3 regions of the Solidesulfovibrio carbinolicus genome follow, and region 2 is predicted to be linked to each of the others. Evidence: predicted binding sites of a transcription regulator. Region 2 holds the regulator's gene; each other region holds the start of a gene.
What was found. The regulator sigma-54, encoded in region 2, starts transcription at its own class of promoters, with help from an activator protein. The targets are predictions, from matches to a motif close to CTGGCACGGNNNNTGCTT.
Positions count from the first base shown of each region.

Region 1: flgF (flagellar basal-body rod protein FlgF) is a predicted target of sigma-54. The motif match lies at 2,618-2,635, and genes of this name have one in related genera.
Region 3: C3Y92_RS01010 (NifB/NifX family molybdenum-iron cluster-binding protein) is a predicted target of sigma-54. The motif match lies at 2,495-2,512, and genes of this name have one in related genera.

Region 1 is NZ_CP026538.1:1,455,988-1,460,345, reverse strand. Features, by position in the region: gene flgA (flagellar basal body P-ring formation chaperone FlgA) at 1-890, opposite strand, end outside; gene flgG (flagellar basal-body rod protein FlgG) at 997-1,779, opposite strand; gene flgF (flagellar basal-body rod protein FlgF) at 1,806-2,591, opposite strand; tRNA gene C3Y92_RS06460 (tRNA-Gly) at 2,746-2,821, shown strand; gene C3Y92_RS06455 (ribosome maturation factor RimP) at 2,905-3,474, shown strand; gene nusA (transcription termination factor NusA) at 3,471-4,358, shown strand, end outside.
Region 2 is NZ_CP026538.1:2,705,229-2,709,586, forward strand. Features, by position in the region: gene C3Y92_RS12165 (PTS sugar transporter subunit IIA) at 1-433, opposite strand, end outside; gene hpf (ribosome hibernation-promoting factor, HPF/YfiA family) at 434-982, opposite strand; gene rpoN (RNA polymerase factor sigma-54) at 1,033-2,463, opposite strand; gene C3Y92_RS12180 (KdsC family phosphatase) at 2,595-3,131, opposite strand; gene C3Y92_RS12185 (CTP synthase) at 3,342-4,358, opposite strand, start outside.
Region 3 is NZ_CP026538.1:231,054-235,411, forward strand. Features, by position in the region: gene C3Y92_RS01005 (ribonucleoside triphosphate reductase) at 1-1,431, opposite strand, end outside; cobalamin riboswitch at 1,557-1,778, opposite strand; gene C3Y92_RS01010 (NifB/NifX family molybdenum-iron cluster-binding protein) at 2,054-2,416, opposite strand; gene C3Y92_RS01015 (HAD family hydrolase) at 2,649-3,293, opposite strand; gene C3Y92_RS01020 (trimeric intracellular cation channel family protein) at 3,366-4,028, opposite strand; gene C3Y92_RS01025 (sodium:calcium antiporter) at 4,113-4,358, opposite strand, start outside.

The sequences.
Region 1 (4,358 bases), 1.2 Mb from region 2:
CCGGGCGCGCCGTCGGTCATGGCCTCGGCCAGCATGGTCAGGCGCACGGCCCGGCCCTGGTAGATGAGCTTGACCTGATCGCCCCGGACGATAAGCGGCATGGGTTCCATGTCGTCGGCCATGAGGACCTGTCCCGTGCCCACGCCCTTTCTGGCCCGCCACTGCCCGTCGCCCGGCTCGAACACCCGGCCCTTGATCCCGGCCAGGTTGCGGCGTTCGTAGACGTAGGCGATCTGTTCCATGGCGGCGCCGTCCTTGGGCAGAATGTTCTTGATGGCCACCGGCACCCGGCCGAAATGTTCGACCACGGCCTCTGCCGGGGCTTGTTGCAAGATTCTTGCCCCGGGTCCGGTCACCACGTAGCGAAAGGTCGTGCGGCCGGGCTGGACTTCGGCGACTTCAATGCCGACGCTGGCATTGTCGTCGGCGAAAAGATGGTCCGGAGCGGAAACCGACAAGAGCTTGGCCTCGGCCCCAAGGGCCTCGATCTTGGGCGTCAAGGTTTCGACGGCCATGGCCCGCAGCTCCTGGCCGGAAACCACCCTGCCCCCGCGCCGCATGGTCAACTGGTTTGGCAGGGCGTATTCCACCGGCGCGTCGCGCAGATAATAGCGCAGCCCTTCCATGACCTTGGCCGAGGGAATGACGGCCACGCGGCCCACGGCCTCAGGGGCGTACCACAGGGGCGTGGCCCCGAGCACGGCCCAGGCGTCGGCCGGAAATTCGCCGGAAGGTTCGGCGATTTCGGACAACAGCACCCGCTCGCCGGCGGCCGTGGCCGCCTCGCGCACGGTGATCCGCCACAGTCCGGCCCCGGCCGGCAGGGCGGCCAGGAGCCAGGCGGCGGCCAGGACGGCGACGGTGAGAATGGTGATGGCGCGGCGTTTCATGGCGACCTCCTTGGCTGTCGGGCTCTCCCCGCGCCGCCGCCCGCCGGTTGCGGGCGGCGGCGGCGGGACGAGCCCCAAATGACGAAACCGGACGACGGACGCCCGTTTAACGCTTGAGGTTGACAGCGGCCTGCAACATGCCGTCGGCCGTGGTGATGGACTTGGAGTTGGCCTCGTAGGCCCGCTGGCCGACGATAAGCCCGACCATTTCGTCCACGAGCTCCACGTTGGACATTTCCAGGAACCCCTGAGCCAGGGTGCCGGCGTTCTGGTTGCCGGGGGTGACCTCGTTGGCCGCGCCCGAGGCCTGGCTGGTGGAATAGAGATTGCGGCCTTCGGCGGTCAGGCCGGCATTGTTGATAAACGTGTAGAGCGGGATGTCAGTGGCGGCCAGCTCGGCGCTGTTGGCGTCCAGGCAGGACAGGTGGCCGTTTTCGGTGATGGTGATGGTCTTGGTTTCGGTGGGCACGGAAAAGGCCGGCTGGAGCGGATAGCCGTTGGCCGTGACGATGGTGCCGTCCTGGTTGAGCTTGAAGGAACCGGCCCGGGTGTAGAGCTCGCGGCCGTTGACGTCGACCTTGAAAAAGCCCTCGCCTTGAATGGCGATGTCGAGCTGGTTGCCGGTGTTTTGCATGTCGCCTTGGGTGAAGAACTTGTGCACCGTCGTCGGCTTGACGCCAAGGCCGACCTGCAGGCCCGTCGGCAGGCGGTTGCCGCCCACGGTCTCGGTGCCGGCCACCTGCAAGGTCTGGTACATGAGGTCCTCGAACTCGGCCCGGCTCTTTTTAAAGCCCACGGTGTTCACGTTGGCCAGGTTGTTGGACATGGTGTCGATTTGCATCTGCATGGCCACCATGCCGGTGGAGGCCGTCCACAGTGATCGCATCATAGCAGTATCCCTCCGGATCCTTGGCCTTACATCTTGTCGGTGCCGACGCGGATGGCCTTGGTGTCAAGTTCGTTGGCGCTGGTCATGACCTTCTGATAGGCTTCAAAGGTGCGCTGGGTTTCGATCATGGAGACCATCTCCTCCACCACCTCGACGTTGGGCTTTTCAAGAAAGCCCTGAGCCACTTCGGTGGTTCCGGCCCGCATGACCCCTTCCTGGATGGTGGCTCCGGTCTGGGGCATGTAGAGGTTTGCCCCATATTTCATCAGGGCGTCGGAATTTTGCACGGTGACCACGTCCACCTGGCCGACCTGGGCCCCATCGACATAAACCGCGCCGTCGCCGCCCACGGAAATGCGGCCCTCTGGCAGTTGGATGGGGCCGCCGCCGCCCAGGACGGGCATATCCTGGTCGTTGACGAGCATCCCTTCGGCCGAGCGGTGAAACGCCCCGTTTCGGGTGTAGTAGGCATTGCCCTGGCCGGCCGAGACCTTGAAAAAGCCCGGTCCCTGGATGGCCAGGTCCAGCGGGTTGCCGGTGGCCGTCAGCGCCCCCTGGGCGAAGTCGATCTGCTGCATGGCCAGGCGGGGCTTGGCAATGAGGTCGGCCCGGGGCAAGAGCTGCTTCTGGCGGATGTCGCCCCGGGGGTCCATATGGTAGTCGTGGGCGTAGCGGTAAAAGGTGTCCTCAAAGGAGACCCGGTCGCGCTTGTAGCCCGTGGTGTTGACGTTCGCCAAATTATTGGCGGAAATATTGAGACGCGTTTCCGTTGAGAGTGCGCCGAAAACCGCGCTGTACATGCTCATTTCCATGGAAGCGGCCCTCCTCGGCCCAGCGCATGCAACATGCGGGCCAGCCTCGACCGCCCCGGCCGGGCGAAACCCGGCCGGGGCGGTCGTCTTTTTTCGCGGGCCGGCCTCGCACAGCTTGACAAACCTCGGCGAAGTGGTATTTCCTCCCATTCGAGCGGGCGTAGCTCAGCTGGTAGAGTACAAGCTTCCCAAGCTTGGTGTCGCGAGTTCGATCCTCGTCGCCCGCTCCAAACCTGAGTCTCCCAACCGAATGGTTGACGTGACGAGGTGGGCCTGACGATCGGTCCACTTTTTTTTTGCTGACAAGGAAATCATGCTTCAGAAAAACGCCGTGGCCGATGCCGTCCGGGATCTTATCGCCCCTTACGTCGCCACCCTGGGCCTTGCGGTCTGGGGGGTGGAGCTGGCTTCGGCCGGCCATCGCCAGCTTGTGCGCCTCTATCTCGACCTGGCCGCCGACACGCCGCGCACGCCCGAACGCCTGGGCGTGACCATCGACGAATGCGCCAGGGTCAGCCGCCATCTCGGCGCCCTTCTTGAGGTCGATGAAATTTTCCACAACCCCTATGTGCTGGAAGTCTCCTCGCCGGGGTTGTCGCGCCGGTTTTTCGAAGCCGGCCAACTGCCCGCCTACGTCGGCCGGGAGATCGAGGCCAAGCTGGCCGCGCCCCGCGAGGGACGCAAGCGTTTCAAAGGCATCCTGTCCGGCGTCTCGGACCAGACCGTGTCCATGACCGTGGACCCCGGGGCCAAGGAATTTTCGATTTCGTTTGATTTTGCCGAGGCGGACAAAATCCGCCTCATCCACGCTTTTGACGCCACACCCGAAGGAGAGGCCGACGGCGACGGCGGGCCGTACGGCAACTCGGAGGCAACCTCATGACCGAACTGAAAAAAGCCATCGATCAGATCAGCAAGGATCGCGGCATCGACCGCGACCTGCTGGTGGACACCCTGGAAGAAGCCGTCCGTTCGTCGGTGATCCGCAAGTACGGCGAGAACCTCGACGTGGAGGTCAGCTACAACGACGAGCAGGGGGAGATCGAGGTCTACCAGTTCAAGGTCGTGGTGGAAGACGACGACGTGGCCGACCCGGCCGCCGAGATCTGCCTGTCCGACGCCAAGGCCATCGACCCCAACGTGGCCCTGGAAGACGAGATGGGCTTCAAGCTCGCCGTCGAGGACCTCGGCCGCATCGCCGCCCAGTCCGCCAAGCAGGTGATCATCCAGCGCATGCGCGACGCCGAGCAGGAGATCATCTACGAGGAATACAAGGACCGTAAGGGCGAAATCATTTCCGGCATCATCCAGCGCCGCGACCGGGCCGGTTGGATCATCAACCTCGGCCGCACCGAGGCGCTTTTGCCCAAGGAAGAGCAGATCCCCCGCGAGCGCTACAAGCGCGGCGACCGGGTCCAGGCCTTTATCATCGAAGTCCTGCCTTCCGGGCGCGGACCCCAGATCATCGTGTCGCGCACCCACGGCGACTACATGAAAGCCCTTTTCGCCCGCGAAGTGCCGGAAGTTTCCGACGGCACGGTCAAGATCGTGGCCGTGGCGCGCGATCCCGGCTCCCGGGCCAAGGTGGCCGTCATCTCCAAGGACCGCGACGTCGATCCGGTCGGCGCCTGCGTCGGCATCCGCGGCTCGCGCATCCAGAACATCGTGCAGGAACTGCGCGGCGAACGCATCGACATCGTGGTCTGGAACCCCGAGATCGCCACCTACGCCGCCAACGCCCTGTCGCCCTCACGGGTCACCCGCATT
Region 2 (4,358 bases):
CCTGCCGCAAGGCCTCGTCGGTTTCGGCGGCCAAAAAGGCCCGCCGGAAGGATTCGTCGGACAAAAGCCGCGAGATGTGGGCCAGAATGCGCAAATGCAGGCCCGCGACATGCTCGGGCGCGAGCACCAGGAAGAAGATGCGGCAGGGCTTGAAGTCCAGCGCATCGAAGCTGACGCCCGCAAGGCTTCTCCCGACGACGATGACGATGCGTTCGAGGCTCTCCATCTTGCCGTGGGGAATGGCCACCCCGTCGCCGATGCCCGTGGTGCCGAGGTTTTCCCGGTCGAGCAGCACCTGATGGGCGCGTTTGGCGTCAAAATCGGGCCACTGCTTCTTGATGGGGGCCACGAGCTCGGCCAACACTTCGGACTTGGACTCCGACGCAAGATTCCCGATGACGAACTCGGGCTGGAGATAGTCCTCTAACCGCATCTAAGCGCCCGTTCCAGGATCGATGAGGCCGAAGTCGCCGTTGCGCAGGCGGTAGATGACGTTGGGCCGTTCGGTTTCGGAGTTGATGAACACCAAAAATTCGTACTTGAGGGCCTCAAGCTGCATGGCGGCTTCTTCCACGGCCATGGGCTTGGGCTGGTACTCGTCGGTTTCGATGATGGTGGGCACGCGGCCGCCGGCGGCGTCCTCGCTGATGCTGATGACGTCCATGCGGACCTGCTCCACGGTCTGGCGGCGGCGGTCCTTTTGCTTCTCGCGGAACTTCTTGGCCTGAGCCTCGATCTTGTCGAGGATCAGGTCAATGGTGGAGTACATGTCCTCGGAGGTTTCATGGGCCGAGATATGCATATTGTCGGCCAGGAAGATGACGTCGGCCATCTGCCGGGTCTTTTCCACGGCCAGGTTGACCTGGACTTCCGAGGTGTCGGTGGACGAGGTGTACTTGCCAAGCTTTTCAAAGCGCTTCCTGGCATAATCGCGCAAATGGTCAGACGGCTCGAAATTCTTGAAATTAAAGGTGATGTTCATAGAATCCTCCAGGCTGGCGTGGTGAGGGGCCGGAATCCCGGCCCGAAGCATCAGAAAACCGCCTTGCGCTTCGACGACGACTCGATTCCCATGGCCGTGCGGTACTTGGCCACGGTTCGCCGGGCGATGTTGATTTGCAGCTCGTCTTTGAGCATGTCGGCGATGGCCTCGTCGCTGATGGGCTTCTTGGCGTTCTCGCCGGAAATAATCCGCTTGATCATGGCCTTGACCGATTCGGAACCCACGGTGCCGCCGTCGTCGAGCTCCAGGGCGCTGTTGAAAAAGAACTTGAGCTCGAAAATGCCGTGGGGCGTGGCCACGTACTTGTTGGACGTGATGCGGCTGACGGTGGACTCATGCATGCTGATGTCGTCGGCCACGTCCTTGAGGATCAGCGGCCGCAGCCGGGTCACGCCGTCCTCGAAAAAGCCGCGCTGAAACTTCACGATGCTCTCCAAAACCTTATAAAGCGTGCGCTGGCGCTGGTACAGGCTCTTCATGAGCCACATGGCCGAACGCATCTTATCCTGGAGGTAGTCCTTGTCCTTGTCGTTTCGCGGCAGGCTGCCGTCGGTGTAGGACATGTTGAGTCCCAGGCGCGGCATCCCCTCCTCGTTGAGCAGGATGACGAAGTCCTCGCCGTACTTGTAGACGAAGGCGTCCGGGCTGACGTAGATCGGGTCGCCCGAACCATAGCTGGCCCCGGGCATGGGATCGAGGGTCTGGATCAGCTCCAGGTATTCCTTGAGCTTTTCCATGGTCAGGTGAAATTTCTTGGCCAGGGGCTTGTAGCGCTTCTTTTCGAGGTCTTCGAGATGCTCGCGAACGAGTTCGATCAGGATGGGATCGTCATAGCCGTAGACCTCGATTTGTATGAGCAGGCATTCGCTGGGAGTGCGGGCGGCCACGCCCACGGGATCGAAGCGCTGGAGACGGTGGAGCACCTTTTCGACATGGGCCGGGTCGGCGTTGGCCATGCCGGCGATTTCCTCCACCGTGGCCCGCAGATAGCCCGAGGAATTGAGGCTGCCGACGATGGTCTCGCCGATCTCGACTTCCTTGGCCGTAAAATTAGACAGGTGCATCTGCCAGCCGAGGTGGCCGTCGAGGGACGGCTTGGAGGCCAAACGGGCGTCGAAAGCCATGCCCTCCTCGGGCACTTCCAGGTCGCGGGACAGGGACTGCTTGCTCGTGCTGGCGAAATCGCCAAGGTAGTCGTCCCACTCGGCGTTTTTGAGCAGTTCCTTTTCGATGGCCGCGTCGGCTCCCGTGGGGCCGTTGTTGTCCTCGACCATGACGCGTTCGGGCTGGCGGTCCTCCTCGACGGATTCCTCCAGAAGAGGATTTTCCAAAAGCTCCTGCTGCACGCTTTCAAGCAGCTCCAGCCGCGACAGCTGCAAGAGCTTGATGGCTTGCTGCAGCTGGGGGGTCATCACCAGCTGTTGGGAAAGCTTGAGTTGCTGCCGCAGTTCCAGGGCCATGCTTACCGCCGTGCTCGAATGTCGTTGACGTTATCGGGAATTGTCTGTGGGCCTTGCCCGGACGAGGGCCACCCCGCCCAACAAAAACCATGCCACAATTGAAGCCTTGTGGCAATCGGCACTATCGGCCTTCAGCCGAGGAACCACTGGTAGGCGGCTTCCAACCGGCCCTTGGCGGCCAAAATATAACGCACGGCCTCGCGCACCGCGCCCTGCCCTCCCCCGCGCCGCGACACCCACAAGGCCAGATCAAGGATCTCCGGCTGGGCGTCGGCCACGGCCATGGGCAGCCCGACCAGCTCCATGGGGCCGGCGTCCACCCAATCGTCGCCGAGAAAGGCGGCCTGATGCGGGGCCAACCCGGCCCGGGCGAGAATGCCTTCCAGCACACCCACCTTGCGGTAGTGGCCGGGGTGGTACTCCTCGATGCCCAGTTCCCGCATCCGGGCGGCCACGGCCGGGCTGTCCAGGCCGCTTATGACCGCCACGGCCAGTCCCGCCGCCTGGGCCGCCTTGATGCCCAACCCGTCGTGGACATGGAAACGCTTGATCACCTCGCCCCGGGCATCGACGTAGATGCCGCCGTCGGTCATGACCCCATCAACGTCGAGCACCAGCAGCTCCACGTCCCGGGCGCGCGCAATGGCCAGTTTGGCGTCTTCGGACATAATAGACTCCCTTTGCGATACGACGGCCGCGAAGCGAAAAAGCAACGCCCTACCCTGGCCGCCGACAGGCGCAATCTAGCCCAAAAATCGCACCATGACCAGAAGATAAACGTTTTTAGAGCCTTGCCAAGCCATGCAGCCCTTTGGCCCAAAAAAAGTCCGGAGAAGCCGCCTTCCCCGGACCGAGCCATCTTTTTGCGCTTGGGCCGTCTAGCCCTTGTGCCGCTTGGCCGCGGCCACGAACTCGCGGAACAGCGGATGCGGACGCATGGGGCTGCTCTTGAATTCGGGATGGAACTGGCAGCCCAGGAACCAGGGATGGTCGGGCAGCTCCACCATCTCGACCAGTTCGCCGTCCGGGGACAGGCCGCTTAAGACCAAGCCGGCTTCCTCGAAATTGCCGGCGTAGGCCTTGTTGAACTCGTAGCGGTGGCGGTGGCGCTCGGAGATTTCCGACGCGCCGTAGGCGGCGGCCGCCTTGGTGCCCGGCGCGACCACGCAGGGATAGGCGCCCAGGCGCATGGTGCCGCCCTTGTCGCTGGTCGGGTCGCGGTGCTCGATGGTCTGGGTGCGGAAGTCGTACCACTCGCGCATGAGGTAGATGACCGGATGTTGCGTGGTCAGGTCGAACTCCTCGGAGTTGGCCCCGTCCAGGCCCAGCACGTTGCGGGCGTATTCGATGACCGCGCACTGCATGCCCAGGCAGATGCCGAAGAAGGGGATCTTCTTGGTGCGGGCGTATTCGATGGAGGCGATCTTGCCTTCCACCCCGCGCGAGCCGAAACCGCCGGGAACGAGGATGCCGTCAATGCCCGAAAGCGTGGCGGCCACGTTTTCCCGGGTCAGCTCCTCGGAGTTGACGTAAACGAAATTGACCGACACCCCGGCGTGGACGCCGCCGTGGACCAGGGATTCGTGAAGGCTCTTGTAGGCCTCCTTGAGGTCCACGTACTTGCCGACGATGGCGATGGACACAGTGCCGACCGGGTTTTCCAGGCGGTACATGAGGTCGCGCCAGGGTTCGAGTTCGGCGTTTTTGGCCGGCAGACGCAGCAAAATGGCGATTTTTTGGTCCACGCCCTCGCCATAGAGACGCAGCGGCAGCTCGTAGATGCTCTTGACGTCCACGGCCGTGAACACGGCGTCGGCATCGACGTCGCAAAAAAGCGCGATCTTCTGCTTGATGTCCCGGGCCAGATCCACTTCGCTGCGGCAGATGATGATGTC
Region 3 (4,358 bases), 2.1 Mb from region 2:
CTCAAGGGTGGTGCGGGCAATTTCCAGCAGCGCGTCGAGGCGGGCGAGAAGGCCGGCTTCGTCGCCGCGATGGGTGTGGCCCAGGCGGGCGCAGTTGATGGTGACCACGCCGACGGACCCGGTCTGCTCGGCGCTGCCGAAAAGGCCGTTGCCGCGCTTGAGCAGCTCGCGCAGGTCGAGCTGGAGCCGGCAGCACATGGAGCGCACCATGCCCGGGGTGAGGTCGGAATTGAGGAAGTTTTGGAAGTAGGGCAGCCCGTACTTGGCCGTCATCTCGAACAGGATGTCCACATTGGGCGATTCCCAGGGGAAATCCTTGGTGATGTTGTAGGTCGGGATGGGGAAGGTGAACACGCGGCCCTTGGCGTCGCCGGCGGTCATGACCTCGATGTAGGCCCGGTTGATCATGTCCATTTCGGTTTGGAGCTCGCCGTAGGTAAAGGCCATCTCCTCGCCGCCGATGACCGGATGGTCGCCGGCCAGATCCTCGGGGCAGGTCCAGTCGAAGGTGAGGTTGGTAAACGGCGTCTGGGTGCCCCAGCGCGACGGGACATTGAGGTTATAGATCAACTCCTGGATGCACTGGCGCACTTCTTCGTAGCCCAGGTTGTCCTTGCGGATAAACGGGGCCATGTAGGTGTCGAACGAGGAAAAGGCCTGGGCGCCGGCCCATTCGTTTTGCAGCGTGCCGAGGAAATTGACGATCTGGCCCACGGCGCTGGAGAGGTGCTTGGGCGGCTTGGCTTCCACCTTGCCGGGCACGCCGTTAAGGCCTTCGCTTAAAAGCATCCGCAGGGACCAGCCGGCGCAGTAGCCGGACAGCATGTCGAGATCGTGGATATGGAGATCGCCGTCGCGGTGGGCCGCTCCGGCTTCGGGCGGGTAGACGTGGGAGAGCCAGTAGTTGGCCACGACCTTGCCCGAGACGTTCAGGATAAGCCCGCCCAGGGAATAGCCCTGGTTGGCGTTGGCGGCCACGCGCCAGTCCTGGCGGTCGAGATATTCGTTGATGGAAGCGGCCACGTCCACCACGGTCTTCTTGTCTTCGCGAAGGCGGGCGCGCTGTTCGCGGTAGACGGAGTAGGCGCGAAGGGTGCGGAAATGGTTGGCCGAGACGAAAGCCTGCTCGACGATGTCCTGGATGCGTTCGATGTCCGGGATCTGGCCGATGAAGCGGTGGGAGAGGACCTTGACCACCTGGGCGGTCAGCAGCCAGGCCTCGTCCTCGCCGAATTCGCCGGTGGCGGCGCCGGCGCGACGGATGGCGGACAGGATCTTGTCGGCGTCAAAGGTGACGATCTGGCCGTCGCGCTTGCGGATGCGCGAGGGGATGGCGGCCACCACGGGCTGGTCGACGGCGGCGTCGACGGCGTCGTGGCGGTCGGAGGTGGGGGTAAGGGCCAAATTGCCGTGTTCCATCGGCTCGGACATGCGTTTCTCCCTGGGCGGACTGTCGTCGGGCAGGGGAGGGGCGACGGCGGCCGAAAAACGCATGGCGCGAAACGGCAGGCCGGGCAGCCCTCCCGCGAGGCTCCCTGGTTCATGCGCCGGACGGATGCGTCCGGCGGGCGTCGGCAGGTGTTCGGACTTGCGAACGCGTCGGCCCGGTGTGGGCCGGTTTCCTAGTTCCCGCGGCTTCCCGGGCTCTTGCCCAGTGCTTGGTTGCGGGGTTCGTTTTCGCTTACCGCTGCGGGGCAGTTCCGGACTTGCACCGGATTCCCTCTTACGGCTGCCCGCCGCCGCCTGGGGCGGGGCGGACCAACGCCAACGTCGCAGCATATATGCGAGGATGCGGCCAAAGAGTCAATCGAGGCAAAAAACGGCGCGATGTTGGCGGGTTGGGGTGATTATGCACCGGATGCGGCGGTTTGGGCGGGCGGCGCGAGGTCGCTATGGCGTTTATTTTATTGTCTTTTATGAATGGGCGGGCGGACGTGGGGAGGCGGAAAAAATTACAGCCGCAGTTGTTCCGCCTCGGGACAACGGCAAAGCCCGGGACCATGCCGTGGTCCCGGGCTTTGTCGCGTGTCAGCCTAGCCTCTCGGCCAGCCGCCTAATGCAAACAGGTATGCCCGTGGGCCGTGCACAGTTCGTCGCGGTCCTTGAGCATGCCGGCGAGAAACGCCGCCGCCGCTTCGTGGACCGGGCCGGACGCGCCGCGCACCACGGTCATGCCGGACTGGCGCAGCTTGTTGACCGCGCCCTGGCCCATGTTGCCGGCAATGAGCACCGTGACGCCCATGGCGAGCAGGTCGTTGACCAGATTGGACTTGCAGCCGCACTCGGCCGGCGGGGAAAAGGTCTCCTCGGCGACGACGCTCTTGTCCGGGCCGATGGTCAGCACCGTGAAATAGCCGCAGTGGCCGAAATGCTCGTCCACCTGCCCGTCGCGGGAGGGAATGGCGATCTTGGTCATGTTCGTGACTCCTTGAGACTGCCGGCGCGTGGCCGGACAATTTACCCCCGCCTCGTACCGGAATTGGGACGGCCTGGGAAGCCCCGGCCGGGCCGGGCGATGAGCCGGCCTGGACCGGCATGGGCTTGATGGACCGTCTTCGGGTCAGGCCGGGGCGATAACGCGTGACCTCGCGCCGAGGGCGTCAGCGACCAAACGGCCGGCGGCCATGCCGAAAAATAGCCGCCGCGCCTCAGCCATCGCTGCCGAGGCATACGGCGGCGAAACCGCCCAGAGCCTCCAGCTCTCGGGCCGTGGACGCGGCGTCGCGGTGGACCACGCCGCGAACCCCCAGGGTCGCGGCCACTTCCACGAAAAGCGCCCGGTCGTCGATGTAGACCGCGTCAGCCGGGTCGCATTGGGCCACGTCCAGGGCCAGGCGGAAAATGCCGGCGTCGGGCTTGCGCATGCCCACGAAGCACGAGGACACGAAGGCGTCGACAAAACAGCCCAGGCCGAAGGCCCGGATGCGGTACTCGTTGAGTTCGCGGCCCTCGTTGTTGACGACCACGATGCGGATGCCGTGCCGGGCCTTGAGTCCGCGCACATAGGCCAGCATGTCGGACAGGGGCGCGCTGCGCGACAGCATGAAATCCCGGAAGGTCGCCTTGTCAAAGGAACGCGGCGCGTAAAACACCGTGCGGTCGAGATACTCGTCCAGGGAGAGCTTGCCCTCTTCGTAGGCGTCGAAGGTGAGATGGTGGCGTTCGTCGGTTTCGGCGGCGTCCAGGCCGAAGCGCTTGGCTGCCTCGGCCCGGGCCTGCCGGTCCCAGCCGTTGGTGAGCATGACGCCGCCGACGTCGCACAAAAGCGTGGTGATGGGTCGCTTCACGGACATTCCCCCTGGCTTGCGGATGGGGCCGCCGGTTGCGGACCCTCATCCTTTATAGACGCGGCCGGGGAGGCGGCGTCAAGCCACAGGCGGATTGCGGCGGCGAAACAGGCCATGGTCGCGCACGGGGACGGTGCGCCAGTTGCGGGTGATGGCCAGCACACGAAGAAGAAAGGTAAAGGCGATGGTGACAAAGGCCGAGGTCAGCGGCGGCAGGCCGAAGGTCTGGCGCAGGAAGGGGTAGGTCAGACAGCCCAGCAGGGCGGCCAGGCCGTAGAACTGGCCCGGGCGAAACACCATGGGCTCCTCGCGCATGAGCACGTCGCGCAGGATGCCGCCGCCGCAGGCGTTGACCGTGCCGACCAGCACGGCCGGGGCGAAATCCAGGCCAAAGGCCAGGGATTTCTCCATGCCGACCACGGCGTAGGCTCCCAGGGCGGCGGCATCCACCAGGGCCACGAAACGCTCGGACAACACGGCCCGGCGGCCGAAGATGAGGCAGGCCAGGGCAGCGCCGGCCACGGCGTAGAGATAGTCCTGGTTGCGCACCACGGCCGGCACGCCGGCCTGGAGGAAGATGCCGTCGCGTATAAGCGCCCCGCCCACGCCTGTGGCAAAGGACAGGCCGAGCAGGCCGACGAGGTCGAACTCGCGGCGGATGGCCTCGATGGCCCCGGTGGCGGCCATGAGGAACACGGCGAACAGGTCGAGGTAGATGGGCAGGGCAAACGTCTGGTCCATGGCGGCGGACCTCCTGGCGGCGGTTCCCGCCCCGGAGGGCTGCTCCGGGGCGGGCGGGTTCCATAGGGCCGGGCCGGCCCGGCGTCAAGAGGCGCTGTGGCGCGCGGGGCGGACAAGGGCCAGCAGGTGGCGGCCGGTGCGTGGCAGCATGAGGGCGAAGACCCCGATATACAGGAAGGTGAAGAGGAAGTGTACCTCGTTGCCGTCGAGGTGGCCCGGGAAGAGGTTCCAGAAAGCCTCCGGCACGGCCGGGGCCAGGAACTGGCCGAGGAACAGGCCAAACAGCAGCAGCGCGCCCCGGATGTCCAGGCGCAGGCCGGCGAGCAGGCC